2 regions of the Pantoea sp. nfd-35 genome follow, and region 1 is predicted to be linked to the other one. Evidence: predicted binding sites of a transcription regulator. Region 1 holds the regulator's gene; the other holds the start of a gene.
What was found. The regulator LexA, encoded in region 1, represses DNA repair genes until DNA is damaged. The targets are predictions, from matches to a motif close to TNCTGTATGTACATACAGNA.

Region 1 (3,239 bases):
CTGCCATGCTGTTACGCATTTCTCTGCCCCGCGTTGCGCCAATAAACATGCCATCCAGTAGATAGCACCAGACGCCGATCAGCGGTAACACCATCTGCCAAATCAGAAAACTATCGGCCGCCTCTTGCAGTGCACGAATAGAAGTCAGCAAAGTCACGATCTGATAGCCAAAAAAAGCATAGGCCAGCGAGAAAAACAGCGCCACTAACAGGGCTTGGCGACAGGCAGACAACCATACCTGCTGCAGTCGGCTACCGTCTTTTGCCCCGTGTGCTTCGCCAGCAAAGGCCTCGACGGCATAGGCAAAGCCGTCCAGGGCATAAGCGGTAAAAGTAATAAACATCAGAAGGATAGCATTTACCGCTACCACATCCGGGCCAATACGGGCACCCAGTACGGTCAGCGAGGCAAAGCAGAGCTGCAAGAGCAATGAGCGCAGTAAGATATCGCGGTTAAGGCGAAGAAGGCGGTGAATATCGCCACGCCAGCTGCGGGTGAGCATATCAAACCTGATACCACGGAGCTTTAATACGCGCCACACCATCGCCATACCGACCAGCAACGTCGCGTATTCTGCCAGCGCGGTGGCGGTGGCGGCACCGGCCACGCCCCAGTGCAGGCCCAGAACCAACCAAAGATCTAACAGGATATTGATGACATTCCCCACCACCAGCAGGATGACGGGTGCCCGGGCATACTGAACGCCCAGCAGCCAGCCCAGGATTACCAGGTTAGCCAGCGTTGCGGGCGCGCTGAGCCAGCGAATATGAATAAACAGGGCAGCCTGTTCCAGCACCGACGGATCCCCACCGACAAAGCGGGTCGCCAATGCGGTGACGGGATAGCGGAGGAAGATAAACAGGATGCCGACCACCAGGGCGATGATCAGTGGCTGTGTCAGCGCACGCGCCAGCGCGGTCTTATCGCCCGCACCGAATGCCTGTGCCGTTAAGCCCGTAGTGCTCATGCGTAGAAAAAGCAGCAACATGAAGACAAAGCTGGTGACGGTCGTGCCGACGGCGACGCCGCCCAGATAGATCGGACTGTCGAGATGACCAATAACGGCCGTATCGACCAGGCCGAGCAAAGGAACCGTAATATTTGACAGGATCATGGGCAGCGCTAACCGCCACAGTTTTTTATCGGTAGCCGTCAGAAAGCGCATTCGTAAATCCGTGCGATGAACCGCCGGGGTTTCAGGTCAACCCACAGCGGAAAAGTAAGGACAAGCAGGGGAATAGTAAGATTGACGAAAGCCGACAATCTTAACCGGTTTTACAGCCACTCACCGTTACGCACAATGCCCACGGCCAGACCTTCAACGGTCAGTGACTGGGCACGGGTGTCAACAACGATAGGCTCGAAATCATTGTTTTCAGGTAAGAGATGCACCACAGAACCCTGCTTTTTCCAGCGTTTTACCGTGACTTCGTCATCGATGCGCGCCACCACAACCTGACCATTGCGCACGTCCTGCGTTTTGTGTACGGCCAGCAGATCGCCATCCATGATGCCGATGTCTTTCATTGACATACCGCTTACGCGCAGCAGGAAATCGGCTGAAGGCTTGAACATGTCGGGATCCACTTTGTAATGCGTTTCAATGTGTTCCTGAGCCAGTAATGGCTCACCGGCGGCAACACGACCGATCAGCGGCAGGCCGTCTGATGGCTCTTCTTCCATTAACAAACGGATACCGCGGGACGCACCAGAGACAATTTCAATCACGCCTTTACGCGCCAGTGCTTTCAGGTGTTCTTCGGCCGCATTGGGCGAACGAAAACCGAGTTGTGCAGCAATTTCTGCACGCGTTGGCGGCATGCCTGTTTGATTAATGTGGTCGCGAATCAAGTCGTAGACCTGTTGCTGCCTGCTGGTTAATGCTTTCATCCCGCCCCCTGGTTGTTTATACAGTCGCTGTGAGTATATACAGGTATTGGTGAAATGGAAACCAAAACTCAGGTCAAAATCAGTTATTTGAGCCGAGATGGAACGCTTATCGCAAATGCGACCAAAGCAGCGTTCCCCAGACAAAAAGGGCCAGTAATATTGCGATAAAAACGGCAGCGGATCCCATGTCTTTTGCCCGCCCGGCAAGCGGATGACGCTCCTGGCCTGTGCGGTCTACCACGGCTTCTATCGCGCTGTTCAGGACTTCGACAATAATCACCAGCACGACAGAACCAATCATCAGGATGCGCGAAACAGTATCGACATCCAGCCAGCAGGCCAGGATAATCGCCACCACTGCGGCAACCGCTTCCTGACGAAAAGCGGCTTCGTGCTGCCAGGCAGCACGCAGACCTTGCCATGAATAGCCGGCCGCTTTCACAATACGGTTAAGGCCGGTGGCATTATTTGTCATAATAAAGGAACTCTTTTCAAAGGATTGACGTCAATATTGGGCAGCGCACAATTGTCGCTGTCACAGATTTTTGCTGCGCTTTCTGATAAGCTTGCGCCGCTTTGCTAACAAGAGGCTTCATATTGTCTATGTCAGGTTGGCGTATACTTTTTTATAAATTACTGAATTTACCCCTTTCGTTTCTGGTAAAGAGTAAGGCCATTCCGGCCGATCCCGTATCCGAACATGGGCTGGATCCTACCCGGCCTATTATGTATGTCCTGCCTTATGATTCAAAGGCCGATCTCCTCACTTTGCGTGCGCAGTGCATCCGGCACGATCTGCCCGATCCGCTCTCACCACTGGAGATTGACGGGGCCCTGTTGCCGCGCCATGTCTTTATTCACGACGGTCCGCGCGTGTTCCCCTATTTCGTGCCCAGCGTCGAGTCGGTAAAAATCTTCCACGAATATCTTGATCTGCACCGCAGTAATCCTGAGCTTGATATTCAGATGTTACCGGTTTCAGTTATGTTTGGTCGTGCACCTGGCCGGGAAGTGCAGGGTGAAGACAATCCACCGCATTTGCGCTTGCTTAACGGCGTACAAAAATTCTTTGCCGTGCTCTGGCATGGACGTGACAGTTTTGTGCGCTTCTCACCGACCGTCTCTCTGCGTCGTATGGCGACTGAGCACGGCACGGATAAATCCATCGCCCAGAAACTGGCCCGGGTTGCCCGTATCCACTTTGCCCGTCAGCGTCTGGCGGCTGTTGGCCCGCGCCTTCCCGCGCGCCAGGATTTGTTCAACCGCCTGCTGCAATCGAAGGCGATTGAAAAAGCGGTAGAAGACGAAGCCCGCAGTAAAAAGATTTCCCATGAGAAGGCGCAGCAGAA
Region 2 (3,239 bases), 1.1 Mb from region 1:
CTGCTGCTTCTCACGGCGGCGTTCCGTTTCTTCAATCGCTCTGGCCATTGAAGGCGTGATCTTGTCGCCATACAGAATCGCTTTACCGTTAATATTACGTGCCGCACGGCCAATGGTCTGAATCAGCGAACGCTCCGAACGCAGGAAGCCCTCTTTGTCCGCATCCAGAATGGCCACCAGCGATACCTCAGGCATGTCCAGCCCTTCTCGCAACAGGTTGATCCCAACCAGTACGTCAAATTTGCCCAGACGCAGGTCACGAATGATTTCCATCCTTTCCACCGTGTCGATATCCGAGTGCAGATAGCGCACCTTTTCACCGTGCTCTTCAAGGTACTCTGTCAGATCTTCCGCCATGCGTTTAGTCAGGACGGTCACCAGGACGCGCTCGTTGATCGTAACGCGCTGGCGGATCTCAGACAGTAAATCATCAACCTGCGTCGCCACGGGGCGGACCTCAAGAATCGGATCCAGCAGGCCGGTTGGACGCACCACCTGATCGATGACCTCGTCGCCGGATTTCTCCAGCTCATATTTGCCCGGCGTTGCCGACACATAGATCGTCTGAGGGGCCAGCGCTTCAAACTCTTCGAACTTCATCGGACGGTTATCAAGCGCCGAAGGCAGTCGGAAACCGTACTCTACCAACGTCTCTTTACGTGCACGGTCGCCACGGTACATGCCGCCAATTTGGGGAATCGTGACGTGGGACTCATCCACCACCAGCAGGCCATCTGCGGGGAGATAGTCAAACAGCGTAGGCGGCGCCTCTCCCGGCCCACGGCCTGACAGGTAACGCGAGTAGTTTTCGATGCCGGAGCAGTAGCCCAGCTCGCCCATCATCTCCAGATCAAACTGGGTGCGCTGAGTGATGCGCTGCTCTTCCAGCAGTTTGTTGTTTTCCAGCAGGGTTTTACGCCGGTCGGCCAGCTCAACCTTGATGTCTTCCATGGCCTGCAGAATGCGCTCACGCGGCGTAACGTAGTGCGTTTTCGGATAGATGGTAAAACGCGGTACAACCGATTCAACCTGCCCGGTGAGCGGATCAAACAGGGACAGGCGCTCGACCTCTTCGTCAAATAACTCCACCCGCAGTGCCATATCATCGGACTCTGCCGGAAAAATATCGATGACCTCGCCACGCACCCGGAAGGTGCCGCGCTGAAACGCCTGGTCGTTGCGCGTGTACTGCAGCTCTGACAAGCGACGCAGAATGCTGCGCTGGTCGATGATCATACCGCGCGTCAGGTGCAGCATCATTTTCAGATAAAGATCGGGATCGCCCAGACCGTAAATGGCCGACACCGAGGCAACGACGATAACATCACGCCGCTCCAGTAATGCTTTAGTGGCGGAAAGACGCATCTGCTCGATGTGTTCGTTAACCGAGGCGTCTTTTTCGATAAAGGTGTCAGAGCTTGGGACATAGGCTTCAGGCTGGTAGTAATCGTAATAGGAGACAAAAAACTCCACCGCGTTGTCCGGGAAAAACTCCTTCATCTCACCATACAGCTGGGCCGCCAGCGTTTTGTTCGGTGCCAGCACCATGGTGGGCCGGTTAAGATCGGCGATCACGTTAGCCACGGTAAAGGTTTTACCCGATCCGGTAACGCCTAATAGCGTCTGGTGCGCCAGGCCATCTTCCAGTCCGGCTTCAAGACGACGGATCGCCTCTGGCTGATCGCCGGAAGGCTTGAAAGCGGAGTTCAGTTTAAAATCTTTACTCATGAATGCGGTTCCTGCAGATGAAAGACGGCGGGCAGCCCATTATTTTACTCTGCTATGGCGATTTTGCCAGAAAAAAATACTGGATATAATAACAGTATTGATGCACAGTAACGGCAACCACTTTACGCTTGACTCTTTGACATTATCGCGCGCGCTAACCGGATTCTGTTGCGCAAGGTTATCCCCAAGCCCGATATTGATTTAACATTTGTCAAGCATGTGTCATAAAATTGCAGTTTGATGAATCGGCCCCAATCCGGCAGGCTTGTTTTTTGCTAAGTCACTGAATTAATGTCGTTACTTTAAAAAGCCCAGATTCTCATCATCGGGTTACCAGGCCCCGTATTTCCTCGCTTCCAACCTGTTTTCATTACCTAATGCACAAGGTTATCCACAGGAATAGTGGATAACTAATGACAGCCCTTTGCACATCGGCTGTGTATAATTTTTTTCACTCTCCTTTGGGCGATAAAAAAATATTTTTTTTCGCTTATTTTCTGACGCTAACGGGTAGTGATTTAGCTATCAGCGCAATCCGTGCCTTGATCGGCGACAAGTGCGTCTCACTTTTCTTTTTTTTATTGCCCCATTAACGAGCAGGTGCACTTCCCGGCTTCATGAACCTGCACCAACGCTGTACCGCGTAAGCGTCCTGACGTGGAATTGTTAACTTTTATTTATCTTTAAACAGGGTGATTTTCACTGGTTAGCCCCGACTCCACTCGCCGTTGAGACTCTGGCCTGGTAATTGCATGCTCTCTCATCTGAGTGTTACAGGCAGTAGCCGCGTGAAATGCGCCGCTATCTCATTAGAGCGATTTACCAGAAATGAACGGCGAAAGCATTCAGGTTAATTATCTGGAAGGAGCGCGTCAGATGCTAAGTTTACGGTCGGTGAATCAGTTTTACGGTAAAAATCATATTCTCTGGAATGTGGATCTTGATCTGCCTCCCGGCACCTGCACCGGCATACTGGGACGCCCCGGTATGGGAAAAACCACGCTGGTGAACTGCATTATGGGCAAGCTACCGATTAACAGCGGGACGATCAGCTGGCAGCAGGATGGCTCGCCGCCGGAAGACCTGCTCTCGCAGCCTGCTGAGCTGCGGGCCCGACAGGGGATCGGGTTTGTTCCGCAGGGGCGCCACATTTTTACTCAGATGAGCGTTGAGGATAATTTACTGATTGCCTTACTGGCAGGTGCACAGGCGAATGACGCTTATCGGGCGATCCCGGAAATGATCTTTGATCTGTTACCCGCGCTCTATTCGCTGCGTCAGCAGCGCAGCGGCGACTTGCCGGTCTATCAGCAGCAGCAGTTGGCACTGGCCCGTGCGCTGGTGCTGCAGCCCCGCCTGTTGATTCTGGATGAGCCCGCCGACGGCATGGCGCCCTGGCTGGAAGAAGAGATGGGGAATCTGATTCGTCGCCTTAATCGTGACTACGGCCTGACGATTCTGCTGCTTGAACAGCGCGTCTCGCTGATTCGCCGCGTGGCTGACAACTTTCT

Region 2: a site for LexA is predicted at 1,806-1,825, ahead of uvrB (excinuclease ABC subunit UvrB). Genes of this name have one in related genera too.

What each region holds. Positions count from the first base shown of each region.
Region 1 covers NZ_CP122403.1:4,196,561-4,199,799, forward strand. Annotated here, with positions in the region: gene dinF (MATE family efflux transporter DinF) at 1-1,165, opposite strand, end outside; gene lexA (transcriptional repressor LexA) at 1,276-1,890, opposite strand; gene P9J57_RS19435 (diacylglycerol kinase) at 1,997-2,365, opposite strand; gene plsB (glycerol-3-phosphate 1-O-acyltransferase PlsB) at 2,494-3,239, shown strand, end outside.
Region 2 covers NZ_CP122403.1:3,066,279-3,069,517, forward strand. Annotated here, with positions in the region: gene uvrB (excinuclease ABC subunit UvrB) at 1-1,728, opposite strand, end outside; gene P9J57_RS14265 (ABC transporter ATP-binding protein) at 2,605-3,239, shown strand, end outside.